4 regions of the Rhodococcus sp. C26F genome follow, and region 4 is predicted to be linked to each of the others. Evidence: riboswitches for the same ligand, from Rfam matches in the RefSeq annotation. Region 4 holds a riboswitch; each other region holds the start of a gene.
What was found. A riboswitch is a leader RNA that binds a small molecule or an ion and turns the genes downstream of it on or off. The one in region 4 is predicted to bind thiamine pyrophosphate.
Positions count from the first base shown of each region.

Region 1: another riboswitch for thiamine pyrophosphate. It lies ahead of thiC (phosphomethylpyrimidine synthase ThiC); the one in region 4 lies ahead of thiO (glycine oxidase ThiO).
Region 2: another riboswitch for thiamine pyrophosphate. It lies ahead of ACLBYD_RS19590 (3-oxoacyl-ACP reductase); the one in region 4 lies ahead of thiO (glycine oxidase ThiO).
Region 3: another riboswitch for thiamine pyrophosphate. It lies ahead of ACLBYD_RS04600 (ABC transporter substrate-binding protein); the one in region 4 lies ahead of thiO (glycine oxidase ThiO).

Region 1 covers NZ_JBKFBA010000022.1:8,535-15,760, reverse strand. Annotated here, with positions in the region: gene ACLBYD_RS19755 (SDR family oxidoreductase) at 1-571, shown strand, start outside; gene ACLBYD_RS19750 (hypothetical protein) at 541-801, opposite strand; gene ACLBYD_RS19745 (hypothetical protein) at 768-965, opposite strand; gene ACLBYD_RS19740 (potassium channel family protein) at 1,102-1,980, shown strand; gene thiC (phosphomethylpyrimidine synthase ThiC) at 2,096-3,880, opposite strand; TPP riboswitch at 3,879-3,988, opposite strand; gene ACLBYD_RS19730 (ArsR/SmtB family transcription factor) at 4,131-4,469, shown strand; gene ACLBYD_RS19725 (substrate-binding protein) at 4,485-5,900, shown strand; gene nthB (nitrile hydratase subunit beta) at 6,792-7,226, shown strand, end outside.
Region 2 covers NZ_JBKFBA010000021.1:75,222-82,447, forward strand. Annotated here, with positions in the region: gene ACLBYD_RS19570 (glycoside hydrolase family 3 C-terminal domain-containing protein) at 1-558, shown strand, start outside; gene ACLBYD_RS19575 (zinc-dependent alcohol dehydrogenase family protein) at 571-1,617, opposite strand; gene ACLBYD_RS19580 (serine hydrolase domain-containing protein) at 1,797-3,077, shown strand; gene ACLBYD_RS19585 (LLM class flavin-dependent oxidoreductase) at 3,184-4,488, opposite strand; gene ACLBYD_RS19590 (3-oxoacyl-ACP reductase) at 4,488-5,252, opposite strand; TPP riboswitch at 5,307-5,398, opposite strand; gene ACLBYD_RS19595 (stealth family protein) at 5,661-7,157, shown strand; gene ACLBYD_RS19600 (phosphodiesterase) at 7,154-7,226, opposite strand, start outside.
Region 3 covers NZ_JBKFBA010000002.1:310,767-317,992, reverse strand. Annotated here, with positions in the region: gene ACLBYD_RS04610 (ABC transporter ATP-binding protein) at 1-368, opposite strand, end outside; gene ACLBYD_RS04605 (ABC transporter permease) at 365-1,150, opposite strand; gene ACLBYD_RS04600 (ABC transporter substrate-binding protein) at 1,128-2,141, opposite strand; TPP riboswitch at 2,178-2,274, opposite strand; gene ACLBYD_RS04595 (hypothetical protein) at 2,734-3,255, opposite strand; gene ACLBYD_RS04590 (hypothetical protein) at 3,682-3,828, opposite strand; gene ACLBYD_RS04585 (hypothetical protein) at 4,049-4,243, shown strand; gene ACLBYD_RS04580 (CsbD family protein) at 4,302-4,499, opposite strand; gene ACLBYD_RS04575 (hypothetical protein) at 4,619-4,795, shown strand; gene ACLBYD_RS04570 (magnesium transporter CorA family protein) at 4,809-5,828, opposite strand; gene ACLBYD_RS04565 (protein kinase domain-containing protein) at 5,858-7,226, opposite strand, start outside.
Region 4 covers NZ_JBKFBA010000026.1:6,992-14,217, reverse strand. Annotated here, with positions in the region: gene thiG (thiazole synthase) at 37-822, opposite strand; gene thiS (sulfur carrier protein ThiS) at 815-1,027, opposite strand; gene thiO (glycine oxidase ThiO) at 1,024-2,088, opposite strand; TPP riboswitch at 2,085-2,197, opposite strand; gene thiE (thiamine phosphate synthase) at 2,224-2,913, shown strand; gene ACLBYD_RS21365 (NUDIX hydrolase) at 2,949-3,803, opposite strand; gene ACLBYD_RS21360 (hypothetical protein) at 3,941-5,293, shown strand; gene ACLBYD_RS21355 (transporter substrate-binding domain-containing protein) at 5,290-6,252, shown strand; gene ACLBYD_RS21350 (tetratricopeptide repeat protein) at 6,258-7,226, shown strand, end outside.

The DNA of each region.
Region 1 (7,226 bases), on a different contig from region 4:
CGGCGGGATCGTTCACTCGGTCGCGGCCGATCTGACCCTCGAATCCGACGTCGACAACATGTTCACCCACCTCGAGCGACGGCACGGCGGCATCGACGCGCTTGTGCACACCGCCTGGCTACCCGGCCCGGAGACCGCATGCCACTCGCTGAGCAGGATCCGTCCCGCCGACTGGGGCCGGTTCACCTACGACCACATGGCGTTGTTGTTCCACACGACCAGACGTGCTGCAGTATCCCTCCACCGCACCGGTGGCATCGGATCGATCGTCACCGTCACCGGCCTGGACACGCTCCGCAGAATCACCGACACCGATCGAGGACCGGCACGCGACTCCATGGACGGCGCAATCGAATCATTCGCTCTCGCCGCCGGACGTGAACTCGGCAGCAACCTCTTACGGATCAACAACGTCCGTCTGGTACCCACCCCGGTTCGGGAGACAGGTGTCGCCGCTGCTGCCCCGATACGCCTCGAGGCGGTGCTACCGGAGCTGATCGACCCAGCATCCGATATCGGCTCCGGTGGCATCTTCACTGCCTACACCTCGTTCCCTGCACCTGCGCGGTGACCGGCGTCGGCCCGATGTCCCCATTCGTTGTCATCGGGGCGTCGAATGTTGCCCGGCTCGTGTGTGCCTCGCTCACCCAACGCCACTTCGATGTTCTCCACCTCGATGCACCCGACGACCCGGAACTTCTGCAGATACCCCAGCACGACCCGGCCGGGGTCGCCGTCGTCACCCACGACGACGCGGTCGCCGTCCGTTATGCCCTCGCCATCGCCCACATCAGTCCCCACGTGCCGATGGTCGTGACCGTCTTCGACCGCACCATCGCCAACCAGCTCATCCGACTGATTCCCCACTGCCAGGTCACCTCCCCCGCAGACCTCGCGACACCGTCCCTGGCCGGCCCGTGCATCGCTGCCACGATCGACGCGGCGTACACCGCACCCCACGGCATCGCACACGTCCTCCGGCACCCCACCCACGGCGACCAGCCGACCTGGCGGCCTCTACCCCACAGCCGTACCAGCAGAATTCGCCGCCGATTCGTCCACTCCGTAGGCACCCTGCGATCCCACGATGCCGGAACCCGCATGCTGCTCACCGGCCTTACCGGACTGCTCGCCATACTTCTGATCGATTGGATATGGCTCACTGTCGGCAAGGGTCACCACTGGGTCGAGTCCCTCAAGGAAGCAGTCCAGGTCGTCGCGACCGTCGGTCCCGCACCGGCCTCACACGGCGACCACGCCTATGACGTGTTCGCGGCCGTGGCGATGTTGGCGGCGATCGTGTTCACCGCCATGTTCACCGCCGGGATAATCGAACGTCTGCTCGGAGCCAGTCTCATCGGCTTGATCGGTCAGCGGGTTCTTCCCCGCCGCAACCACGTCATCGTCGTCGGATTGGGACAGGTCGGTCTCCGGTTATGCCTCGAACTTCGCAAGCTCGGTATCCCCGTCGTCGCCATCGAACGCGATGATCGAGCTCGCAATCTTCGCCTGGCCCGAGCACTGAATATTCCTACCATCGTCGGGCACGGTACCGACAGAACCCTCCTCGAACGCGCCCGCCTCGACCGAGCCCGATGCCTTGCTGCTGTGGGTTCTGACGACCGTGACAACATCGCCGTGTCCGTAGCAGCCCACGGTGTACACCCCGACGCCAGACTCGTCCTCAGAGCCGGCGAACACGAAGCCCTCACCGACACCGGATCCCTTGTACCGCTAGGGATTACCAGAAACGTCGCAACCTTGAGCGCAACCTTTGTCGTCGGACGGTTGCTCGGTCTCGATGCCCACCGCGTGGTAGTTGCAAACGACAGGATCTACCTCGAGCTCGACGGGTCCTTCGAACAGTTCGTCCTCTCCGCACGACACCATTGCCCCCATATCACCGGAACAGACGCTCACCACCCCTCGTTTGAGGTACGACTCCGACAAACGCCGTCGAGGCAGCACACATCAACGTGACACCAATCCGGACCGGATAGGCAATAGCCTTGACGATTGCCAAGTCATGCAGCCCTGGGCCAATTTTCTCCGTCGCGCCGTGACCGCCACCAACATCCGGAACTCACCCGCCTCCTCACGTGGGCATACCGCCCGTTTCGGCTCCAATCGACTTATGCCCCACCACATCCCTGAGACCCGGAACGGTGGGCGCATCCAGGTACACCGTGCTGCCGGCGGCCCGGAACCGGTCGGACATATGCTGCATCCCGGCGACGGCGGCCTGGTCGGCGGCCTCACCGAACCTGGTCCGGATGTCTTGGGAGATGCGCATCGAGCAGAACTTCGGCCCACACATCGAGCAGAAGTGCGCAGTCTTGGCCGGTTCAGCCGGAAGCGTCTCGTCATGGAACTGCTCGGCCGTATCCGGATCCAGCGACAGAGCGAACTGATCCCGCCACCGAAACTCGAAACGCGCCTTCGACAACGCGTCGTCGCGCTCGACGGCACCGGGATGGCCCTTGGCGATGTCGGCGGCATGAGCAGCGATCTTGTACGTGATGACCCCGGTCTTCACGTCGTCCCGATTCGGCAGTCCCAGATGCTCCTTCGGGGTGACGTAACACAGCATCGCGGTGCCATGGCGGGCGATCTCGGTAGCTCCGATCGCGGAGGTGATGTGGTCGTAGCCCGGAGCAATGTCGGTCACCAGCGGCCCCAAGGTGTAGAAAGGCGCTCCATGACATAACTTCTGCTGACGCTCCACATTTTCCCGCACCCGATGGATCGGGATGTGGCCAGGGCCTTCGACCATCACCTGAACGTCGTGAGCCCAGGCACGGGTGGTCAGTTCGGCAAGGGTGTCCAGCTCGGCGTACTGCGCGGCGTCGTCGGCGTCGGCGATCGACCCGGGTCGCAGCCCGTCTCCAAGGGAGAATGCGACGTCGTAGCGGGCGAAGATCTCGCACAGTTCGTCGAAGTGGGTGTAGAGAAAATTCTCCTCGTGATGGGCGAGACACCAGCCGGCCATGATCGAACCACCTCGGGAGACGATGCCGGTGAGCCGCTCGGCCGTGAGCGGTACGTAGCGCAGCAGCACTCCGGCGTGGATGGTCATGTAGTCCACGCCCTGCTCACACTGCTCGATCACGGTGTCGCGAAAGATCTCCCATGTCAGTGCGTCGGCCTGTCCGGCGACCTTCTCCAGGGCCTGATAGATCGGCACCGTGCCGATCGGCACCGGGGAGTTACGGATGATCCACTCTCGGGTGGTGTGGATATCTTCGCCGGTGGACAGGTCCATCACCGTGTCCGCGCCCCAACGGGTGGCCCAGCGCATCTTGTCGACTTCGTCGACGATGGAGCTGGTCACCGCTGAGTTACCGATGTTGGCATTGATCTTCACCAGGAAGGACTTGCCGATGATCATCGGCTCGGACTCGGGATGGTTGACGTTGGCCGGGATGATCGCCCGACCCGCCGCCACCTCCGAGCGCACCAATTCCACGTCGCAGTTCTCCCGCAGCGCCACGAACCGCATTTCCTGGGTAATGATCCCCGCCCGGGCATAGTGCATCTGCGTGACCGTCCGGCCTGTCTTCGCTCGCACCGGGACAGGTCGGGGCCCCTTCCACTCCCGGGACGCCTCTCCACGCCGCACCGCCGAGCGGCCATCGTCGAGCAGATCCCGTTCTCGCGCCGGGTAGTGCTCGACGTCGCCGCGAGCAGCAATCCAGTCGGCGCGCGTCGGCGGGAGCCCGGCCAGCGGGTCGCTACCGGGACCTGCAGTGCGGTAGACCCGCAGCGGCGGATTCGGCACCCCGTCGGGAGAGTCATCCAAACGGATCTCCGTGACGGGCACACGCAGGTCGTGTTCCTCGTCGTGGACATAGCTCAGGGCATGGGAATCGGATGCACTCATCGGAATCGTTCCTACTTCCTTCGCCGGCATTACCCGGGCAGGTTCGACGGTCGCAGGCTGCCTCAGCCCGATCTCAGCCCCTGCAATAGGGCTCCCGTGGGGACGGCACCGACCCTAACACCCGGCTTCTCCCGCTGCAGATGTAGCTGCCCTGCCGTCCGAGTGCCGCGAGGTCGGCCCATCCTGTACGAGCTACAAGGGGGGTACTCTTCTATATGTCATTGACTGCTGACTCGAGGAGATCGGGACCTTGTCCGCACAGCTGGCCTTCGATGCCCTCGCCGACCCTGTACGGCGAGCCATTCTCACTGTGCTGGCAGAGCGCGACGAGTGCAGTGTCAACGAACTGGTCGAACAGATCGACAGCGTGGGACGTACCGGGGTCTCGAACCACCTTCGAATCCTGCGGCACGCGGGATTGGTCACCGAACGTAAGGCCGGCCGCTTCCGCTTCTACTCGATCGACCCGGCCGGTCCCGCTCGGGACGTCATCGCAATGTTGCAGGAATTGTTCCGAGGAGCGCTGGCAGATGCCGTCGAGGCCGCAGACCGCACCGCTGTCACCGACACAACCTTGCGACGTGCGTAGCTTCCAGGGAACACGGTGACCCAGCTCGTACTGCACGCGGAAGAGTGGACCGCATCCCTGCCCTCGGTGGCCTACAGCCTTTTCGGAGCAGACGCGGAGGCGGGATGGCTGTTCGGCGCGGTATGCGATCGGGTCGAACCCGGCGCCGCTGTGCGTATGGCGGTCCACCTCAGCGGTTCCGGAGCAGATCCGGTCGAAATCCTTGGGCGCATTGCTGCCGCACGTCCGCATGCGTACCTTGAAATCGTGCACGACCAGCCTTGGCGAGGGCGTATCAAACTCCGTTTCGAAGCCGCAAATGGTGGCACGAGAGTTCGGCTCGTCGCCGAGCTCGACCAGCCCGGATTGGAATGGTTGATGCGGCGTCGAGGGTTCCCTACCTCTCGAAACGTCTCTTCCCATACCCGTTTGGGCTTGTTGACGTCGAAATCCGGACCCGGCAGTCTTTTCGCCACCGCAATCGACAACGTCGCCATGCTGGCGCTGGAGGAAATCAATGCCGAGGGCGGTATCCGCGGCCGTCCAGTCGAGTTGATCGTGGGCGATGACGCCACAGACCCGCAGACCGGCGTCAGGGAAGCGCGACGACTCGTCCAGGCAGGCTGCCGGACCATCCTGGTCGCCACCACATCGGCTACCTACACTGCAGTTGCCGAAGCGCTCAGCGATGCACCCGTGCTGCTGGTACAGCCGGTCATGAACGAAGGAGGGAGCGGCGATCGTCTCCGTCTCCAGCTCGGCGAGCGGCCGGACGACCAGTTGGCAGCAGCCGTGAAACCGCTCATGCGGATGGAGGGGGTGCGACGATGGTTTCTGGCCGGCGATGATTATTGTTGGCCCCGCACGACACACGGCCTGGCTCGCCAACTGTTGCCTCGGTACGGCGCCCGAGTCGTCGGGGAAAAGTTCGCGTCTCTGGGAACTCGTGACTTCGCCCCGATCATCGAATCGATCCAGAAATCGGGTGCCGACATCGTACTGTCGACCTTCGTCGGAGCTGATGCTGTTGCGTTCGAACGGCAATGTTATGCAATGGGATTGCGGGATCAGTGCATTACTCTGGCGCCTGCCTTGGAAGAGTCCACGCTGACGTACATCGGCGCCGAAGCGGCTCGTGGCCTCTACACCGTCTCGGGGTACTTCCAAAGATTACAAACGGAAGGCAACGCCTCGCTTCTGAAGAGGTACCAGGCGGAATTCGGTCCTTGGGCACCGCCGCTGTCGACGTTGAGCGAGTCTGTGTTCGAGGCGGTTCACATATGGTGGCAGGCGGCTCGGAAAGCCGAGGATAGCGAGCGGATCGCCGCGAGAATGCGTCACGGCGAGTTTCAGCTACCGCGGGGTACCGTCACTTTGAGCGAGGACCGACTCAGACAGCAGCTGCATTTGACGAAAGCGACCGGCACGGAACTGTATCCCGCCCTCGGATAAGTTCGGGCAACCACGATTTCTGGTACCGAAGATCAGGGCATGTGTCTTGATCACCTCGACGTGGTTGCGTTCGCCTACCGTTCGGTTCTTCGCCGGGGATGCGCAACCTCCGGGCCCACCGTGTGCACCTGCCGGGTCGTCCATACATCGGTGTCGTCAGAATTGTTTCCGACTGCGATCAGGCCCCACGTCATCACTGTTCGGTGCGATGTCGATCTCGGTCAAGGCGACGATGACAGCTGCCAGATCCTCGTCTGTGGGATCGGGACCGGATGCGGAGGTCGAGTCTTTCTGCCCCGGTGAGATCCGTTTCCCTCTCGGGGGTGGCTCTGACTTCATTCTCCATCTTCCTTTGTGCACGTCTCACTGCGGCGCATCTGGCCACAGTTCAGCATCTTATGGAATAGCTCCGAATGCAGACGGTTCACAGCTCCGTCCGGGGGATCGACGAGCGCCTTCCTGTCGCCGAAGCGAGCAGCAGTGTGGTTGAATTTGTTGCCGTCAGCGAGGTCGAACGGCAGAGTGAATGCGCGGCAATCGAACTCAGATTAGCGAGCCGTTGCCGGACTGTCCATAGCGCGTCAGTGTGATACATGCGGGAACAAAGAATTACTGCCACAACGCTTTTGCCGACGCAGGGAGTGCGGCACTCTACTGTACGCAACCCGCACACCGGATCGGTCGTCACGATCGCGCCTCCAGACGGATGGCGGGAGGCGCACTTTCTCTCTGGAGCGACTCGCGCCGACGCGTCCACGCCCGGACAGCCCACAGCGCGGATCACCCAGTCCGGTGGTAACAAGACAGTTACATGTCATTAGGTCATGACGTGTTGACGCATTAGATGGGGGCACATAGGGTTGGTGACTCACGGCACAAGGAGAGCATTTCATGGATGGAATCCACGACCTCGGGGGCCGCGCCGGCCTAGGTCCGGTCAACCCCGAATCCGATGAACCTGTTTTCCATTCCGATTGGGAGCGGTCGGTTTTGACAATGTTTCCGGCCATGGCGCTGGCCGGCGCGTTCAATCTCGACCAGTTCCGGGGCGCGATGGAGCAGATCCCCCCGCACGACTATCTGACCTCGCAATACTACGAGCACTGGATGCACGCGATGATCCACCACGGCATCGAGGCAGGCATCTTCGATCCCGACGAACTCGACCGCCGCACCCAGTACTACATGGACCATCCGGACGAAGCGACCCCCACGCGGCAGGATCCGCGACTGGTGGAGACGATCTCGCAGCTGATCACCCACGGAGCCGATTACCGACGCCCAACCGCCACCGAGCCCGCATTCGCCGTAGGCGACAAAGTCATC
Region 2 (7,226 bases), on a different contig from region 4:
GCAGTGGAATCCGACGGCGATCTCACGGTGCACGTCACCGTCACCAACACCGGCGAGCGTGCGGGTGCCGAGGTCGTGCAGGTCTACGTCGGTGTGCCCGACTCCTCGGTCGCGCGGGCGCCGCGAGAGCTGAAGGGATTCACCAAGGTTCGTCTGGATCCCGGCGAATCGCAGCGGGTCGCCGTGCATGTGCGACGCGACGACCTCGCGTACTGGGACACCCGAGTCGATTCCTGGGTGGTCGAAGGCGGCACGTACAGCATCGAGATCGGCGCATCGAGTCGCGACATCCGGCAGGCGCTCACCGTCGACGTGAAGGGCGACGCGGTGCGGATTCCGCTGACGATGGAATCGTCTCTCGGAGAACTGTTCCAGAACCCCGAGGCGGCCGAGATCGTCCTGCAGGCGTTCGGTTCGATGGGTGGCGACGTCGGGATCGACGAGAGCGTCCTGAAGATGGCGGCGTCGATGCCGCTCGGTCGCCTCGCCGGATTCGCTCCGAGGGTCGAGCCGGAGCAGATCCAGCAGCTTCTCGATGTGGTCAACCAGCAGGAGTGAGGGCAGGGCCGGTCACGAACCGGCGGTGAGGAGCACCTTCAACGCACCGGTTTCGCCGGCGCGGGAGAACACGTCGTAGGCCTGTTCGAATTCGTCGAGCGCGAACCGGTGCGTGATCATCGGTGACGTGTCGAGCTGACCGCTGCTCACGAGACCGATGAGGGTGGGCGTCGAATAGGTGTCGACGAGGCCCGTGGTGATCGTCAGGTTCTTGATCCAGATGTCCTCGAGGTGCAGCGTCGCGGGCTTGCCGTGCACACCGATGTTGGCGACGTGCCCGCACGGGCGAGCGAGCGCGACCGCCTGCTCGAACGTCTCCGGATAGCCGACGGCCTCCATCGTGACGTCGGCGCCGAGACCTCCGGTGAGATCGCGGACGACCTCCGCCACGTCGTCGCGACCGCTGTTGACCACGACGTTCGCCCCGAATTCCTTCGCCGCTTCGAGGCGGCTGTCGGCGAGGTCGACGGCGACGATGCGGCTCGGACTGAACAGTCGTGCGGCGAGGATGGCGGCGAGCCCGATAGGACCGGCTCCGATGATGACGACGACGTCCGCCGGTCGGAGACGGCCGTTGAGAACACCGACCTCGTAGGAGGTGGGCAGGATGTCGGCGAGCATGAGCATCTGTTCGTCGCTCACGCCGTCGGGAATCCGATGGGTCGAATTATCGGCGTACGGAACTCGGACCAGTTCGGCCTGGGTGCCGTCGATCAGGTGCCCGAGGATCCAGCCGCCTCCTCCGAGGCATTGCCCGTAGCGGCTCTCGCGGCAGAACCGGCACGTGCCGCACGCGGTGACACACGAGACGAGCACGCGGTCGCCGGGCGCGAGTGTCTGCACTCCGTCGCCCACTTCGACCACCGTTCCGACGGCCTCGTGACCGAGGATCCGTCCGTCGGTCACCTCGGGTACGTCACCTCCGAGGATGTGCAGGTCGGTGCCGCAGATGGTGACCGCGTCGACCCGCACCACGGCATCGGTACTGTCCTGGATCGTCGCGTCGGGAACGTCCTCCCACGATCGCTTCCCCGGTCCGTGGAACACCAGTGCCTTCATGATTCGACCTCCGAACACGAAATCGGCCCCGATCCAGGATGACACGGGGGACACTGCGATCGGAATCGTTCGGAAGGGGTGAAAAATTCACCTCGACAGCGGGAAATGTCCGAATTCGTGACACCATCACAGAGTCCCCTGTTCTTTCGGGGACCACCGATCCCGAAAGCAGACGATTGATGAAGACACTCGCAGCGTCGCTCCTGACGGTGGCCGTACTGACCGCTTCGGCGTGCAGTTCCGATACCACCGAGCCCGAATCCACACCGTCGCCGACCTCTTCCGATCAAGCTCAGCCCGAGTACGTGGCCGAGCTGGAATCGACCGTCGAGCAGTTGATGCGCGACAACGCCATTCCCGGCGCGGTGGTCCAGATCAGCTCCCCCGACCGCGGTGATTGGACCGGCACGTTCGGCACCTCCACCATCGATGCCGACGACCCGATCTCCGCCGACGACCATTTCCGCATCGGCAGCAACACGAAGACGATGACGGTCACCGCCGTCCTGCAGTTGGTCGAGGAAGGTCGCCTGTCGCTCGACGACCCGATATCGAAGTACGTCGAGGGTGTCCCGAACGGCGACACGATCACCATTGCGCAGCTCGCCGACATGCGGAGCGGCCTGTACAGCTACAGCTTCGACCCAGAGTTCAACGCGACCCTGGACCGCGAACCCGAGAAGGCGTGGACGCCGGAGGAGTTGCTCGCGATCGCGTTCGCCCAGCCCGTGAACTTCCCGCCCGGGGAACAGTTCGAATACAGCAACACGAATACGGTGCTGCTCGGGCTCGTCGTGGAAGAACTGACGGGCATGCGGATCGCGGAGGCGTTCGACGAGCGCATCTTCGTCCCGCTCGGATTGGCGGACACCTCGTTCCCGGCGAACGATGATTCCTCCATTCCCGATCCGCATCCGCAGGGCTACATGTTCGGCACCAACGTCTCCACAATCGACACCTTCGCGCTGCCGGAGGACGAGCAGGCCGCCGCGGTCGCAGGAACGTTGAAGCCGAACGACGTGACAGACGACAACCCGTCGTGGACGTGGACCGCGGGCGCTGCGATCTCCACCGTCGACGACATGACCACCTATGTGAAGGCACTGGTCGGCGGCGGTCTGCTCGATGAGCAGATGCAGAAGACCCGGCTCGACAGCGTGCAGTCGGTGGGCGGGGGAACCGCCGGATACGGACTCGGCATGGCGCAGTTCGGTCCCCTGCTCGGGCACGACGGTCAGCTTCCCGGCTTCATGACCTTCATGGGACACGACCCGAAGACCGACCTGACGATCGTCATCGCCACGAACCTGTCGACGGTGCCGTCGGGTGAAGGTTCGGCGCTGACCCTCGTCAAGGGCATCCTGCCGATCTTCTACGGCTCGAGCTATCAACCGCCGGGCGATCCGGCACGCGCTCCCGGAGCGGAGGAAAGCACTCCCGCGCCGGCGCCGGGAGGCTGATCGTACCGGCCCGCCGGTGGCAGGCGCGTCGGGCCGCTCAGGAGCGCGAAACGGTCATCGGCGCGCGCTACAACCCGCTCCGATGACCGATTCGCGCTCTTCTCCGCTACAGCGCCTTCAGACCGAGCAAGTCGCGCAGGGTCGAGCCGGGATATTCGGTCCGGAACAGGCCACGACGCTGCAGTTCCGGGACGACGAGCTCGACGAAGTCGTCGAGCGAATCCGGATAGGCGGGACACATCAGGTTGAAGCCGTCGCAGGCGCCCGCGGTGAACCATTCCTCGATGCTGTCGGCGACGGTCTCGGGAGTACCGATCATCGTCGCGTGACCACCACCCGCGGCGAGGTAGCCGAGCAGTTCGCGCAGGGTGGGACGGCGGGTCTCGATGATGCGCTGCACCGTCGCGTAGCGACCCTGCGGCCCGCTGAACTCCTCGATGGGTGGCAGGTCGGCGACCGGCGCGTCGAGGTCGTGGCCGGTGTAGTCCTGACCGGTGAAGACGCCGAGCTGGGTGATGGCGGCATCGACGTCGAGGAGCGCATCGAGTTCCGCCTTCTTCGCCCACGCCTCCTCCTCGGTGCGGCCGACGTAGGTGACGAGTCCGGGCAGGATGGCGACCGTACCGGCATCCCTGTCGGCCGCGGCGATCCGCGCGCGCAGGTCGGTGGCGTACTCGAGCGCGGCGGTCATGTCCCACGCGACGGAGTAGACGGCCTCGGCGTGGCGGGCCGCCAGGTTGCGTCCGGTCTCCGACGCTCCCGCCTGGAACAGCACCGGACGCCCCTGCGGGCACCGGGGCACGGTCAACGGACCGTCGACGCGGAAGTGCTTGCCTCGGTGATGGATCGGACGGATCGCGTCGGAGTCGAGGAACCTGCCACCCGACCGGTCGACGAGGACACCGCCGTCGTCCCAGGAATCCCACAGCGCACAGAGCACCTCGATGAATTCCTCGGCCCGCGCGTACCGTTCGGCGTGCGGCGGCAGGGAGTCGAATCCGTGGTTCCGCGCTTCCTCGTCGAACATCGAGGTGACGATGTTCGCACCCGCCCGTCCCCCGCTGATGTGGTCGAGCGAGGCGAGCATCCGCGCGGCGTGGAAGGGCGTGAAGAAACTCGCGGAGACGGTGGTGACGAGACCGATGTGCTCGGTCGCGCGCGCCATCGCCGACAGCGCGGTGAGCGGTTCGAGGAACCACGTGGTGCCCGCCGTGTACTTCGGGTTGACGCTGTGACCGTCGGCGAAGAACACCGCGTCGAGGCAACCCCGTTCGGCGGTGCGGGCGAGTTCCTCGAAATACGTGATGTCGCCGATGCGTTCGGCCGCGGAGTCGGGATGCCGCCACGCCGACGAGTGGTGCCCGACGCCGTAGAGGAAGGCGTTGAGGTGGAGAGTGCGTGGTCCGGCCATCAGTTCATCACCAGTCCCCCGTCGACCACCAGGTTCTGTCCGGTGACGGCCCGCGACCAGTCGGAGGCGAAGAACAGCACCGCGGCCGCGAAGTCCTCGGGCGTGGTGACCTTCCGCAGCGGCGTCGACGACGCGATGAGATCGAACACCGCTTCGGGGGTCGCCGACGAGGCGTCGGTCGTGCGCAGCAGACCACCGGAGACCATGTTGACGCGGATCCCGTCGGGGCCGAGGTCGGCGGCGAAGGTGCGGGTCAGCGACAGGAGCGCGGCCTTCGCGGCGGTGTAGTCGTGGTACGGGACGACGGGGTGCTGGAACAGGTTGGTACCGATGTTGACGATGCTGCCGCCGCCGGCTTCCCGCATGCCCGGCAGCGCTGCCTGGATGACGTTGACCGCGCCGCCGATGACGCCGTCGAACTGGGCGCCGAACCGGTCGTATCCGATCTCGTCGGCCTTGGGCCGGGCGTCGCCGTTGAACGAGAAGTCGGGCAGGGCGTTGTTGACGACGGTGGTGACGGGTCGTCCGAAGTGCTCGCGGGCCCGGGTGAACAGCGACTCGACGTCGGCGCGGTCGGTGACGTCGGCCTGAAGCGCGACCGCTCGTTCGGGTCCGATCTTGTCGGCCAGTTCGTGGGCGCTCTCGCCGCTGCGCCGGTAGTCGAGGACGACGGCGGCTCCTTCGTCGGCGAACGCCTGTGCGATGGAGTGGCCGAGTCCGCGACCGGCGCCGGTGACGAGGACGACCTGGTTCTGCAATGACATCTTCTGTGCCTTCCCTGTGTGGGGAAGGGTGCGTGAGGGCGACAGACCTGTGGCCTGTCGCCGGCTCGGCATCCCTTCGCTCGCATTATCGAGATCAGGTTCGACGGGTGTTTTCTCAGCCGTTTCCGGCACCCCGTGTCGAGTCCTGCGGACAGGCTACACCGCGCGGTTTCGCCGCTTCGAGAGCCGCCCGCGGCGGGCTTCACCGGATCGTCACATCGCCGACGCGGGAACTTAGCTCAGATCGGCGTTAAAATGGGCCATTCCTGTCCCGACTCGTGAAAGGAGATTCCGACGCACACGCCGGCCCCCCACAACGCTCCCTACGTCTCCGTTTCCCAGCAGGTCGGAGACGCTCCGCCGCTCGGCCGCGCCACCGTCCGCGGCCCCGCGAGGCACGAGGAAGTGGTGTGGTTCGAGGATCGCTACGCCATCCCGATCACCACCACCACGCCCGACGAGGCTCGGATCGAGGACGTGCTGTTCCTGCGCCGCGTGCTCGACCGGGCGCACATCGACTACCTGCTCGTGCGCGACGACAGCGACCGTCCGATCCTCGCGATCGACCGCGCCGACCGGAAGCGGCTGCGCGCCGCTCTCGTCGAGGGGTGTGCCGACGAGCCCTTCTACTCGAAGGCCGTCGGTTCGAAGCGGCGTCCCGTCCCGGTGGCGGACGGTCGGCTCTCGCGCGACAGGAAGGACCGGGTGTTCCGGCTGTTCCGCCCGCGGGTCGAGCTGACCAGCGGGTTGCGGTACGGCGCCTCGAACGGTGTGGACATCGAGCTGTGGACCTACACCGACGACGAGGTGATCATGCCTCGTCCGAACGCTCTCACCCGCACGATCGCCCTGCGCGACGAGATGCGCCGGACGACGGTCGAGCGGTACGGACAGTTGTGGCCCACGATCGAAGGCATGTTCGACCGCCATCCCGGCGACATCCCGTTCGAGATCGACCTCGTGTTCTCGTGGGTCGACGGGTCGTCGAAGTCGTTCCAGGCCAAGCGCGCGAAGCTGATGCAGAACTATGTCGTCGGCGAAGGTGACGACTCGCCGGCGCGCTATCGGCAGATCAACGAACTGAAGTACGCCCTGCGTTCGGTCCACATGTACGCGCCGTGGGTGCGGCGGATCTTCGTCGCCACCGACTCGCCGCGACCGGCGTGGCTCGCCGACGATCCGCGCGTGACCTTCGTGCGGAGCGAGGAGTTCTTCACCGATCCGTCGGCGCTGCCCACCTACAACTCGATGGCGGTCGAGTCGCAGCTGCATCACATCCCGGGACTGTCCGAGCACTTCCTGTACTCGAACGACGACATGTTCTTCGGTCGCCGGGTGAGCCCGAGCCTGTTCTTCTCCGGCGGGGGCGTCGGCAAGTTCATCGAGTGTGACGTGCGGATCGGCCTCGGACGAAACAACGCGTCACGCAGCGGATTCGAGAACTCCGCCCGAATGAACCGCAAGCTCCTGCAGGATCGCTTCGGGGTCACCATCACTCGGCACCTCGAGCACACACCGGTCCCGTTGCGCAGGTCGATCATGGCGGAGATGGAGCGCGAGTTCGCGGACGAGTTCGCTGCGACGGCGGCGAGCCCGTTCCGGGCGGCCGACAACATCTCGGTGACGAACTCCTTCTACCACTACTACACGCTGCTGACCGGCCGCGCGGTGCAGCAGACCACGGCGAAGGTGGAGTACGTCGACACCACCGTGAAGTCCGGTCTGCGACATCTGGACACGATCCTGGCGCGCCGCAATCTCGACCTGTTCTGCCTGAACGACGGCAGCACGCCCGAGGTAGACCTGGAGCTGCGCACCGCGAAGGTCACGCAGTTCCTGGAGCGGTACTACCCGATTCCTGCGCCCTGGGAGACCGACTACCCGGGCGGACCGGACGTCGGCTAGACGCGAACGGTGAGGTCGGGGTTCTCGGGGATGCGAATGCCGGCTTCGGCCAGGCGCCGCGCCGCGTCG
Region 3 (7,226 bases), on a different contig from region 4:
TCCTCGAATCCGGTCAGGCCGAAGGTCGGCAGCAGTTCGCGGGCGCGGGCACGAGCGTCCGATCGCTGTACGCCCTGCACCTCGAGCCCGAGTGTGCAGTTGTCGAGCACCGTCCGCCACGGGAAGAGCAGGTCCTTCTGGGGCATCAGCGCGACCCGCCCGGGTGCGGCGGGAGAGCCGCCGACGAGAACCTCACCGGTGTCGGGCTGTTCGAGTCCCGCGACGATCGAGAACAACGTCGACTTGCCGCAACCGCTCGGTCCGATCAAGGACACGAATTCACCGGGCTCCACGGAACAGTCGATGCCGTCGATCACCGCCCGGTCGCCGTACGCCTTGTGGACCGATGCCATCGTCACCGCACTCATGTCGCATCCTCCGTGAGTGCCCACGGCGCGACCACCCGTTCGACGACGTAGGTCAGCGCGTACAACGTGAGCGATAGAACGGCGGTCACCAGCACGGCTGCGAGCACGAGATCGGTGCGGAACGAATTCTTCTGTGTACTCATGTATATGCCCAGGCCGGATGTCGCGCCGACGTATTCGGCAAACACCGCGCCCACTACGGCGTAGGTGATCCCGATCCGCAGGGCGGTGAAGAAGCGGGGGAGCGCGGACGGCAGGCGCACGTAACGAAACTGCTGCCACCGTGACGCGCCCATGCTGCGCAGCAACGCGCCCGCCTCGCGGTCGGCCGCCGCGAACCCTTCGAGCAGTCCGATCGCGACGGGGAAGAACGTCACGAGCGCGATGACGAGGATCTTCGGCAGCAGTCCGAATCCGAACCAGATGATCATCAAGGGCGCGATCGCGATGATCGGCAGGGTCTGCGACACCACGAACAACGGCACGAAGGCCCGCCGCAACCACGGCGAGAAGTCCACGGCGATGGCGAGCACCCACGCGAGTGCCAGCGACACGGCGAAACCGACGAGGGTGACCTGAAGGGTGGACCAGGCGTGCCCGGCGATGTCGACCCGATGTGTCCACCCTTGCGTGAGAACGCGTGCGGGGGACGGCAACACCTGCGGACGGATACCGCTCACCACGACGTACGACTGCCAGATCGCGACCAGCGCCCCGGCGACGAGCAGGGCGGGAAGGAGTCGACGTGCGCGGCCGGTGCTATCGGTCTTCGAGGTAGTCATCGGTGACATAGGTCGACCAGTCCGGCTCGGTCGTCAACGGGCTGCCATCGGGTCCGGACAGCAGGCCGTTCTCGTAGAGGAATCGGGCGTAGCCCGACCATTTCCCGGCGTCGAGGACTCCGACGGCACCGGAGGCGTCGCGCATGTAGTCGGCGGCGAGCAGGCGCTGGCTCTCGTAGACGAGTTCCTCGTCGGGGAAGGCCCCGGGATTCGCCTCGATCAGGGCCCGGGCTCCACGATCGGGGTCGTCGGCGGCGATCCGGTAACCCTGGTGCAGCGCCTGCACGAAAGCGCGTGCCTGCTCCGGGTTCTCCGTCATCCAGTCCTCGTTGCCATCGACGACGATCGCGTACGCGTCGGGGAAGCCGTAGTCCGTGAAGCGGAAGTACCGCATGGGCAGGCCGCGGCGCTCGGCCTCGAGACCCTCCCACGCCAGGTACGACACGGTGAAGTCGGCGGTCGACGAGTAGACGGCCTCGTACGATGACGTCCCGAGCGTCACCTCCTCGAACTCCCCGCGACCACCGTCGTTGCGGATCACCTCGGCGAGCATCTCGTCCTCGCCGGGGTTCGCGAAGCCCGCGAAGGTCTTGCCGTCGAGTTCCGCCGGCCGCGTGATGTCGGGGTTGTCGCCCCGGACGGCGATCCCCGTCGCCCAGTGCTGCAGGGGTGCGAGGACCGCGAGGGTCCGGGACCCGGATGCCCTGGCGATGGTCGAGGTGGCATGCGTCGAGATTCCGAACTCGGCGCTCCCGGCGTCGACGAGGGTGTCGGGCGTCGCGTTGTTGTACGGCAGGATCTCGACGTCGAGCCCTGCATCGGCGAACAGGCCCTCCTGCTGCGCCACGTACAGCCCGGTGTGATTGGTGTTGGGCGTCCAGTCCAGCGCGAATCGGATGGTGTCGCTCTCGGAACCGGACGAGCACCCGACGACCGCGGTGAGCGCGGCGACGAGGGTGAGCAGTCCGGCGAGAGATCGCCGCGCGTTCACTGCGCGGATCGGGAACGGAACGGCGTGTGGACAAGCATGGCCATGTCGGGACATCCCTTCGTCAGCATTACCTGATGAGGTTCGACGGGTGTGTTCTCAGCCCCGCTCGTGCGGAGCACCCCGTGTCACTGGCGACCCTAGCACTGCGGCTTCCAGGCACCCCCGGGACGGCGGCAGAACGAACGCGTGACACGAAGTTACATAAATGCCCAGGTCGCGGCATTACCCTCACGTTTCACCCGTAGCGGAAGAGTCGAAGGTCCCTTCCTTCTGCTGTTTCCGTGAATCCGAACCCCTGTCGCTCGAGGCGGGACCGAAGACCGGCCACGTGCGACCGGTTGGCGTATCTGCGGTGGCAATCGGCGGACGGCCCGGAGAGTTCGGCCGACGCCGACCGGGTGCTCGTCGCCCAACCCGGGATCCTCGAGGGAGCGGGTGCGCTCGAGAGCGTCGCACGCAACACCGTCCTCACTGCCGCCGCTCGCGGTTGCCACATCGAGTTCTGGGCACTGGACCGACGATCGAACTGCCTCGAAGACCACACAGGTGTGCAGGCGGCACTGCGGACGGGGTCGCTCGACACGGCGACCGACTACTCCTTCCACGGCGCCGAGATCGATGGGCGGCGATTCGCCGGCCACGCGACCGTCACCGACGTCGCGTGGCTCTCGCGCGCCGGACTCGAACAGACGCTGCGCGACCAGTGCGAGCTGTTGCGCCACGAACTTCCCGGCCCGGCCCGGCCCTGCGGAAGCGGAAAGTGTTGTGCGGCGGACATTCTCTCGGCAGTTTCATCACCGGCAATTTCGCGGAATGGGATTTCGGCGGAGTTTCCGTCACCACCGACGACGCCGGCACCGTTCGATGCGCTGTCCGGATCGATCTCGACGGCGCCCCCGGTGCCGGCACTTCCCGCGGTCGTCAATCCCGAGGCGACGAATCTGCTCGCACTCACCGGACTCGCGGCGCGACTCGCCCCGGACGGCACCGACGGAATCATCCCGCGGATGCCCGACAACCCGAACGTCGACTCGACGCTGCGGACACTGTTGTCGAGGGATTGCGCGATGTTCGCGACCGGCGACCCGGACGTGCGGACGTTGAACGCGACCACCGAGGCGGTGCTGGGCGATCCTCGACGACAATTCGCAACCACTGGGATTCCTGCAGGCGAGCGTCGGGGTTCATCACCGGTGCGCCCGTGCACGACAAGCTGTTTCCCGTTCCCAGCACTCCGGAGGTGCTCGGGGGGCTGTTCGGTGACGCACCCAAGGCGTCACCGGAGGTCTTCACCGATCCGGGAGTCGTCTACCGGTGGCTCGACTACGACGAGGTGGGCACGGCGTCGTCACCCGACGAAGCGTGGTACACCGATCGGGGGAGCGAGGTGACGTCGATCGCGGAGCTGGCGCGGAATCCGTCGGAGCCACCCCTGGATTTCACCGAGTGGTACTTCCCACCGAAGCTTCCGTTCGATCTGGCGTCGGCGACCCGCAGGCGTCGCAGGCACTGGCCGACTTCGCGGCCGGATGAGGCGGGATCAGGCGCCGCGGGCGGAGAAGATCGAGGTGTAGTCGTGCGGGCCGCTGACCTCGGCGACAGCCGTGACGGGTTCGATCTCGGCGTCGGCTTCCGGAGTGGTGGGCGCGAGGAAGAGGGGATTGTCGAATTCTTTGTTCTGGCTCATGGCCGTCCTTTCGGGTGCGGCCGGGTAGACCCCGGCCGTGGGGCAGTGCGAAGAAGAGGGGCCGCGGTACACGCGGCGGGGAACTCTCACGTCCGGTTCGGAACCTTCGGGCACCGAGGTGCGAGGTTGCTCATCGTATGCGAGCCGAACGATGACCCCACCCTACACCAGAAGGTTCGCCCGACGTTTGATCGGCGAGTCGCGTGGGAAGACACTCGGCATGGCTACCTACAGAGTGATCGACCCGACCGGGAACGTCGTGGACACCAAGGAAATCGAGAGCGCGGACGACGCGCACGCCTGGTTCGTCGACCAGCGCGCCGACAACAGCGAACTCGGCTGGCGCATGGAGGCACAGAACGAACAGGACGGTACCTGGCACTTCTTCGACGACACCGAGGGCACCTCGAAGTAGGACCCACAGACACGCGCGGTGCCGGTAGTCGAAACTACCGGCACCGCGCAGTTCGTGACTACTTCTTGAAAGCGTCCTTGACGTGCTCTGCGGCATCCGAGATCTTGTCGCCGGCCTGCTTCAACCCGCTGGAGGTCTGGTCGCCGCGACCCTCGGCTTCGAGATCACGATCACCGGTCGCCTGACCGGTGTTCTCCTTGATCTTGCCGCCTGCTTCTTCTGCCTTGTGCTTTGCCTTGTCGACGAAATCGGCCATGGGTCCTCCTCTGTCATCGAACGTTGCCCCTACGGAGTACCCGACCCGAACCGAGCGAAACCGAACACGGCGTACTCGTCCGTGTCAGACTTCGACAACAGACAGCCAGGAGGAGATCGATGTCGCATCCCACCAACCCCGGGCCCGAGGGCGACGAACCGATCGGTGACGCCCCGGACGCCGACCCCGAACTCGTCCGCGACGGTCCCGTGCAGCGCCGTCGATCCGCCGGGGCGGTGATCGCCGCCGTCGCGGTGGTCGTCGTGATCGTCGTGCTGCTCGTCGTCCTCCTCTGAGCGCGGCGAAGAATCACAACCAGTCCCGCTTCTTGAACAGCACGTACAGCACGATCGCCGACACCACGATGATCGCGACTCCGGTGAGCATGCCCCACCACTCGCCGAAGCCGGGATAGGGCACGTTCATGCCGTACCAACCGGTCACGGCGGTGGGGACCGCGATGATCGCGGCCCATCCCGTCAGTTTCTTCATCACGATGTTCAGGCGGGCGTCCTGCAGCGACAGGTTCGTCTCGAAGACGGTGTTCACCATCTCGCGGAGCGACTCCGTCCACTCGGTCGCGCGCATCACGTGGTCGTACAGGTCGTTGTACGAGCTGTCGAGTTCGGGATGGCGGTTGTTCTCGGCGCGGGTGCGCATGACCGCGTTGATGATTTCGCGCATCGGCAGCACCACTCGCCGAAGTTGCACGAGTTCCTTGCGGAGACGGTAGACACGACGCTGGATGTACCGAGTGGACGCCTGATCCTCGAAGAGGCAGTCCTCGAGGTCCTCCGCGGCGTCGTCGAGTTCCTGAATGGTCTCGAACTGTCCGTCCACGACCGTGTCGAGCAGGCCGTGCACCAGCGCCCCGGGCCCGTACTGCAGCAGGTCCGAGTTCTCGTCCCACCGGCGCACCACTTCGTCGATGTCGAACGGGCTGCCGCGACGTACCGTCACGACGCCCCTGGGCAGGACGAACGCGGAGATCCGGGTGGTGTGCAACCGGGACTCGTGAGCCTGATCCTCGTCCTCGGAATCCGGATAGAGGTGTGTCGCGTAGACGGTGAGGAAGGTGTGCGTGGCGTAGCGGGTGGCCTTGGTCCGTTCTCCCTGCGCGAGCGAATCCTCGACCGCATACGGGTCGAGGCTCCATTCCTCGGCGAGTTCGAGCAGGTCCGCGTGCTCGGGATTCCACAGGTCCACCCACACGAGGGCGTCGGCGTCGGCGAGATGATCCGACACCGCGGAGAGGGGGAAGCCCTCGTCGACAAGCTTCCCGTCGGTCCATCGCCGGGTCCGGATAGGTCTGTCGTTTCGGTCCGTCACCTCGGCAGTGTCCCCGAATCCGAGGGGTTTCACACCACGGGACGATTCTCGTCCTCGGCGAGTCGTGCTGCGCGTTCGAGGAACTGCGCGTCGACCCGTGCCCAGTCGTCCGGCCACCGATCCTCCTGCATCCGTCGGTGGAGCGCCTCGAGGGCGCGAGTCGTCCGCGCGCCACCGTCCACGAGATAACACACCATCCCGCGTGACGCGCACTCTGCGGCCACCCACGCGAGCGTGCGTTCGGCCTCCTCCATGCGCCCGGCGGCGTGCAGACAGCTGACGAGGAGCCGTGTGGCCTGGAGGTGGGCGCGGGGACGCAGCCCCTCGGTGCGGCGTACCCACAGCTGCGCCCACTCCACTGCGTGTTCCGCGGCACCGGCTTCGTCGCTCTCGCAGAGCAGGCGGATGGCGGTGGCGTCCTCGAATTGGAGAGTGATCTCCACCGTGCCGTCCGGGTTCGGACGGTCGGAATCGGGCATCATCCGTGTGGGCCTTGGGATTGCACCCAATCCCAGTCGTATCCGCTCGTTCTCCAGCCGCGCCCGTAACCGGGGTAGGTTGTTGATCGCTGCTGCGCGCAGTCCCTCGTCCAGTAGTTTCGTGGCTGATTCCCGATCCCCGTGGACCATCTTCAGGCGCGCCGCGGTCGCGAAACGGGCGATCATGAAATCTGTTGCACCACCGTCTATTCCGAGAAGGTTGCTTTCGTCGAGCAGCGTCTCGGCTTCACCGGTCCGTCCCTGTTCGTAGAGCAGTTCCCCAAGCATCGCGGCGGCGAGCCGGCCCGAATGGGTGTGGATGCCGCCGTTGCGGCGCGCCCGTCGCAATGCCGTGCGGAAGTACTTCTCCGCTCCCTCGACGTCGAGTTGTTCGTTGACGGCGATACCGCACAGGCACTGTCCGTAAATCGCAGCGAAAGGGCCTCGGGTCTCGCGGTGGTAAGGGGCTGCCCATTCTTGCCGGCGCACCGCCGAATCGAAGTCGAAACGGAAGATGTCGGCATAGGATGCGAAGTCCGCGGCGGCCGAGACGACCCACGGGTGCACGGCCGACGGATGTTCGAGGCACGGGGTGACGAGTGCATCGATACCCTCGATCCGGTCGGAGTTCATGAGGATGGCGGCTTCGACCGCATCGGCCTCGAGGCTCAGTGCGTAGGGATCCTGCCCGGAGGTGACGCCCTGTTCCAAGAGTTCACGCACGGTGGCGAGTGTGCTGCGCGAGCGACTCAGTCGCTGCAGGGCTCCGTTCGCCCACGCCTGGGTGAGCAACAACCGCGGTTCGCGTGCGACGGCATGCGGGGGCAGCCTGTCGATCAGCGCGAGAAGGGGAGCGATGTGACCGTGCTCCATCATGTGCATACCGTCGGAGGCGAGTAGACCGACCGCGAAGTCGCTG
Region 4 (7,226 bases):
CTGAACACCAAGGTGCTCAGGGGTTTCCCGTACCGGTCACGGCTCCATCGGCGAAGATGCCTGGGCCCAGAAGCGTTTCGGGATCCGGCCGGCGTGCCGGGCACGGAATCCCGCTTCGACGGCGTGACGCATCGCCGACGCCATCAGCGCCGGATCCTTCGCGCGGGTGACGGCGGTCGCGAGCAGCACGGCGTCGCAACCGAGTTCCATCGCGAGCGCCGCGTCGGAGGCGGTTCCGATTCCCGCGTCGAGGATCACCGGCACACCCGCGGCCTCGACGATCATCTCGATGTGGTGCGGGTTCGAGATGCCGAGGCCGGTCCCGATCGGCGAGCCGAGCGGCATCACCGCGGCACAACCGACGTCCTCGAGGCGTCGCGCGAGGACGGGATCGTCGGTCGTGTACGGCAGGACGACGAAGCCGTCGTCGACGAGTTGTTCGGCCGCGGAGACGAGTTCGATGGCGTCGGGCAGCAGCGTCCGTTCGTCGGCGATGACCTCGAGTTTCACCCAGTCGGTCTCCAGCGCCTCCCGACCGAGCTGCGCGGTCAGCACGGCTTCCTTCGCGCCGCGGCACCCGGCGGTGTTCGGCAGCGGTTCGATGCCGAGACGGCGCAGCAGGTCGAGGACACCGGTTCCGGAGGCTGCGTCGACGCGGCGCATCGCGACGGTGGTCAGTTCGGTGCCCGACGCGACGAGTGCCTCCTCGAGCACGGCCAGGTTCGCCGCGCCACCGGTGCCGGTGATCAGCCGCGACCCGAAGGTGCGGCCGGCGATGGTCAGCTGCGGCAGGTCGGCGCCGGGATCGTGTGTGTCAGCCACCCTGGACCGCCGTGAGGATCTCGATGCTCGCTCCGCGCGTGACCGGCTCCGACCAGCGGCCGCGCGGGCACACGACACCGTCGACGGCGACCGCGATGCCCTTCTCGGGCAGGCCGAGCTCGTTCAGCAGTTGTGACACGGTCGGGGCCGCGTCGTAGTACTTGTCCTCACCGTTGACGGTGATGCCCACGGACACGTTCGTCATCCCACACTCGCTTCCGTAATTCGTCCAGGACAGGCGTATTGCGCGTCGGCCAGCGACCGCCCACCGAGTTCGGCGAGCACCGCGTCGACGGTGAGCGGCGTGAGCAGCACACCGTTGCGGCCGTGGCCGGTCGCGGCGACGACACGATCGGAGAGCCGGCCGATCAGCGGCAGGTTGTCGGGGGTCATCGGGCGCAGGCCCGCGCTCGCCTCGAACAGTTCGTACTCGCCGAGCGCAGGGAAGATCTTCTCGGCGTCGGCGATCAGATCGCGCACCCCGGCCACCGTGACCTGTGTGTCGGACGCCTCGTACTGTGTGGCGCCCACGACGAGGCCGTCGTGGCGGGGCACCAGATAGGCGGGGCGTCCGTGGACACTCGCGCGCACGGTGCGCTGCGGCGGCGGGGTCGCGCCCGGCCGCACCCGCAGGCGCAGGATCTCGCCCTTGACCGGACGGACCGGAAGGCCCGGCCACAGTCGCGCCGACGCCGAGCCGGCGGCGAGCACCACCTGATCGTCGGGAAGGTCGGCGAGATCGTGGACGGCGGCGTCGGAGAAACGCACCCCGGCCGCGGTGGCCGCGACGCGCAGGGCGTCGACGAGCGTGCGGTTGTCGACCGACGACTCGGTGGGTGCAAGCAGTCCGAGACGCACCTTCGGCCCGAGCGACGGTTCGAACTCCCGGATCTCCGCACGGGAGAGCAGACGCATCTCGTGCCCCCGCTCCCCGACCCATTCGGCGACGGTCCGCAAGTCGGCCGCGTCCGCCGCGTCGAGCGCGACGGTCAGCGACGCCTCGGCGGTGAACACGTCGACGCCGGTCTCCGCGCGCAGTGCATCCGCGAATCCGGGCCAGCGGTCGAGCGAGGCCCCACCCAGGGACAGCACGTGGTCCTCACCGGGCCAGCCCTCGGACAGCGGGGCCAGCATCCCGCCGGCCACCCACGAGGCGCCACTGCCGGGATTCGGGTCGTGCACGGTCACGATGTGCCCCGAGCGGGCCGCGCGCCATGCGATCGACAGCCCGATCACTCCGCCACCCACGACGGCCACAGTTGCCATTGGTCCACCTCACTCCCTGCGCCGGCATGATCCGGGTCAGGTCATAACGGTCGGGGCCGGCAGGCCCCCTCTCAGCCCCGCGAACCTCGGGACTCCCGTGTCGTCACTTTCTGCCTAGAGGCTACCGTCTTGGTCGTGACCACCTATCGCGGCAACCATCCCGACCCGCGCGGCCGCCTCGCGACCGCCCGGTTGTACCTGTGCACCGACGCTCGCCGGGACACCGGCGACCTCGCACGGTTCGTCGAGGAGGCCCTCGCCGGTGGGGTCGACATCGTCCAGTTGCGCGACAAGGACTCGGCCGGCGAGAAGAAGTTCGGACGCCTCGAGGCACGCGAGGAACTCGCCGCCCTCGAGATCATCGGCGAGGCGTGTGCACGCCACGGTGCGCTCCTGGCCGTGAACGACCGCGCCGACATCGCGCTCGCGGCGGGCGCCGACATCCTGCATCTCGGTCAGGGCGATCTGCCGGTGCGGCACGCGCGGCAGATCCTCGGCGACGAGATCGTCATCGGCCGCTCGACGTCGAGCCGCGCGCAGGCTGCGCTCGCCGACATCGAGGAGGGCGTCGACTACTTCGCGTCCGGGCCGGTGTGGGACACCCCGACCAAGCCGGGACGGACCGCGGCGGGGCTGGAGGTGACGCGCGAGGTCGCGCAGTCGCAGCCGGCACGGCCGTGGTTCGCGATCGGCGGCATCGATCTCGAGCGGCTCCCCGAGGTGCTCGACGCCGGTGCCACGCGGGTCGCGGTGGTCCGGGCGATCACGAAGGCCTCCGATCCGCGGGCAGCCGCCGCAGCACTCGAGGCCGCGCTGCCGGCCTGAAAGGCGGCTGAAGGCTGCGCTGCCGGCCTGAGGCGTTACAGCCAGCCCAGCACGGCCGAGGGCGACATCGCGATCGTGCCCTCGGGCAACCGCGCGCGCAGGCCGCGATCCGCGGTGACCACGACCGTCACCCCAGGGTCGACCACGGCCGTCGCGGTGGAGGCCAGCCGGGTCAGTTCGTCGTCGCCGCTGCCGTCCGCGCTGTGCACCGGGATCCGGACGTCGTCGATCGTCGCGTCGCGGGCATGCCCTTCGAGGACCGCTTCGACGCAGGGGACCCAGCCGAACGTCCCGTCGGGAAATTCGACCGTGCGGGGAAGGACCGCGGCGAGGTCGGCGAGCAGGGCGCTCGTCGCGCCGGGGCGGTCGCGCCACCATCCGGTGGGGCCGCTCGCTCCGAGCACGTTCGCGGTGTCGAGCAGCATGCGTACCGGTGAGGTGCGCAGCGACGGCCACGCCTCGGCGAAGCCGCTGTGCAGCGGCATCGCCTCGACCTCCGGTTCGGGCACCCAGCGCAGTTCGGTGCTCTCCTGGTTGAGGCTGGTCACGAGCGTTTCGGTGGCGTCGGCGACGACGGTGGTGTAGGTCCATCCGCCCGCGAGACCGGAGGTGACACGTTCGGCGCGCACCGTCACGGCCGCGACATCGATGCCGGCCTCCTCGTGGGCCTCCCGCACGGCGGCGTCGACGGTGCTCTCATGCGAGTCGCGCGCTCCACCGGGAAGCGCCCAGGTGCCACCCTGGTGCGACCATGCCGCCCGGTGCTGCAGGAGAACCGCGGGGCGACCGTCCGCGAGCGGAGCGCGCAGCAGCAGACCTGCGGCGCCGTGTCGTCCCCAGCGTTTCTCACCGTCCGGTCCGACCGCCCAGCCGTCGCCGTCTCCACGCATTGCGTCCGCCTCTCCGATCCGCCCTCGTCCGGACCTGTGCCCGGTACCGGATCCCCGCCGTCCGTGGACGGCAACAATACCGCCGGGCTGCTTATATGCTCCCCTCAGACCGCTCGACACGAGGAAGGGAGTGCCCGGTGGACGTACGGATCACCCCTCCCTTCGCTCCTGTCGAGAGCCACATTCGCGACGACGCCGATACGGACACTCCGGACGCCCGGTTCGACGACGCTCGTGCCCTGCTCCGATCCACGCCGGTCCGGTTGGTGGTCCTCGGGGTGGTGCTCACCGTGCTGCTCGTCGCCTCGGCAGCGGTCTCCGCAACGATGGTGTCCGGCAGGCAGGCCACCCACGATCGTCTCCTCACGTCCATCGAGCCGCTCGCCAGCGCGGCCCAGAATCTCTACAGCGCGCTCTCGGTGGCCGACGCCGCCGCCGTGACGGGCTTCATCTCGGGAGGACTCGAACCGGAAGCGGTGCGCAGTCGCTACATCCGGGCCACCAACGAGGCTGCGGAATATCTCGTCATCGCTTCGACCGGTCTGACCGACGCCGACCGCGAGACCGCACACAACCTGACGGAGATCGGGCGGTTGCTGCCCGTCTACACGGGTCTCATCGAGACGGCCCGCACCAACAACCGCACCGGGCATCCGGTCGGCGCCGCATATCTCGGCGAGGCCTCGCACCTGATGCAGACCGAACTGCTCCCCGCCGCGCAGGAACTGCACACGCGCGGCGTCGCCGCGGTCGAGGACACCCAGCGCGACGCGGTGCGACCGCCCTGGCTCGCGATCGGGCTGCTCCTCGTCACGGTCGCCGCCCTGTGCGTGGCGCACGTCGTCGTGAGCCGCCGCAGTCGTCGCACCCTCAATCCCGGAATCCTCGTCGCGATCGGCGCGACCGGCGCGCTGCTGTGCTGGTTGCTCGTCGCGGGCCTGGCCTCGTCGAGTGCCACCGAACGCGCCATCGAGCGCGGTGCGGCACCGCTCGCCGATCTCACCGAGGGCCGGATCCTCGCCCAGCAGTCGCGTACCGCCGAGACCCTGCTGATCGCCCGGCGCGACACGACCGGCGCGTACGACGACACCTTCGGGACCAACATGGCGCGACTCGGCGACATCCTCGACGAGTACGGTCGCGATTCCGCCCTCGAGGCGGGCGCCGAGGCAGTGGAGACCGCCCGGTCGGCGCACGAGGCCTGGATCAACTCGCATGCACGCATGGTCGACGCCCTCGTCCGCGGCGATTACGCAGCGGCCTCGGTACTCGCGGTCGGCGCAGGTCCCGGCGAGTCCACCGCCCGGTTCGTCGCTCTCGATGCGGCCCTGACGGAAGGAATCGACGACACCCGCACCGAACTGCGCGACAACGAGTTCCGCGCCTCCCGCACCCTCGCCGGCCTCGCACCGATGTCGGTGGTGCTGCTGACGGTGGCGCTGGTCGGCGTGTGGGTCGGTCTCCGGCCCCGGTTGAAGGAGTACCAGTGAGAGAGCGCGTTCTCGTCGCGGGCCTGTGCGTCGTCGCCGCACTCGCCGGCGGGTGCGCGACCGATCCCCCACCGCGCGCCCCCGGCCTCCAGGGGACGACGACCTCTCTCCCGCTCCCCGAGAACGCGCGGATGCTCGAGTCGTCGGTGGCCACACCGCCCGCCCCCGACTGCGGCGATCCCACCGCCTCGCTTCCCCCGGACCCGAACGCCACCGGACCTGCGATCGATCGGATCCGCACGCGCGGCCGGCTGATCGTCGGCCTCGACACCGGCAGCAACCTCATGAGCTACCGCGACACCGCGACCGGGCGCATCACCGGTTTCGACGTCGACATCGCGCGCGAGATCGCCCGCGACCTCCTGGGCGATCCCGCTCTCGTCGACTACCGCATCCTGTCGTCGGCCGAGCGCGAGAAGGCGCTGCAGGACTCCACCGTCGACATCGTCGCGAAGACCATGAGCATCACGTGCGCCCGACGCGAGAAGGTCGACTTCTCCACCGAGTACTTCCGGGCCCAGCAGCGCGTGCTCGTCGTCCGGGGATCCGACATCCGCTCCGCCGCCGATCTCGCCGGCCGGCGCGTGTGCATCGTCGAGGGCACGACCTCGCTGCTCCGGATGCGGGAGGTACAGCCGTCGGCGTCGATCCTCACCGTGCCGTCGTGGGCCGACTGCCTCGTCGTCCTCCAGCAACAGCAGGTCGACGCCGTGAGCACCGACGACACGATCCTCGCCGGACTCGCCTCGCAGGACCCCTATCTCGAACTCGTCGGCCCCTCCCTGGGATCGGAGCCGTACGGAATCGGAATCCGGCTGGGCAGCGACGAGCTCGTACGGTTCGTCAACGCCACCCTCGAACGGATCCGTTCCGACGGGACGTGGACGGCGCTGTACGAGAAGTACCTGCGGGTGCTCGGTCCCACTCCGTCACCCCCGACTCCGAACTACCGGGAGTGACGGCCATGTCCGACGAACCCGAACCGGCCGATACCCCGTCGGTCGATTCCGGCCCCGCCACCGAACGGGCGGTGAACTCCGGGCCCACCACGGAACGGGCAGTGGACTCCGGGCCCGCCACCAGGCGTGCGGCGGATTCCGGGCCCGCGACCGAGCCGTCGACGAGCGACTCGGGACCGGCCACCGCGCGGGCGGCCGGGGATGCCGGACCTGCCACCGAACGCGGCCCTGTCCCCACCACGCGGCCCGAATCCACCCAGCGCTCGTCGATCTGGTCCGGCTCGTCGTCCCAGCGTTCGTCCTCCCAACGTTCGTCGAGCCGCCGCATCCGGCCGCGCGGAACCCAGCGTCGCCGCATCGCCGGCCTCGTCGACGTGCCGGTCCCCACCACGAAGGATCCGGTCGACGCGGTCCTCCGCGATCCTCACGTCTCCGAGGGCAAGAGGTTCTGCGCGAAGTGCGGACAACCGGTGGGACGCAGCACCCCGTCGGGGCCGGGTCCCACGGAAGGCGATTGCCCCCAGTGCGGAACACATTTCCAGTTCACTCCGGCCCTGCACCGCGGCGATCTCGTCGCCGGGCAGTACGAGGTGCAAGGCTGTCTCGCACACGGCGGACTCGGGTGGATCTATCTCGCGATCGACCGCAACGTGAGCGACCGCTGGGTGGTGCTGAAGGGCCTGCTGCAGGGTGGCGACGCCGAGGCGCAGGCGGTGGCGGTGGCCGAACGCCAGTTCCTGGCCGAGGTCAGCCATCCGAGCATCGTGCAGATCTACAACTTCGTCGAGCACCCCTCACCCGACGGCACCCCGATGGGGTACATCGTCATGGAGTACCTGGGTGGTCACACCCTGCGTACCGTGCTCGACAACTACCCTCCGCCGAACCGCATCCCGGTCGAGCAAGCCATCGGGTACATGCTCGAAGTGCTTCCGGCACTGCAGTATCTCCACGACATCGGACTGGTCTACAAC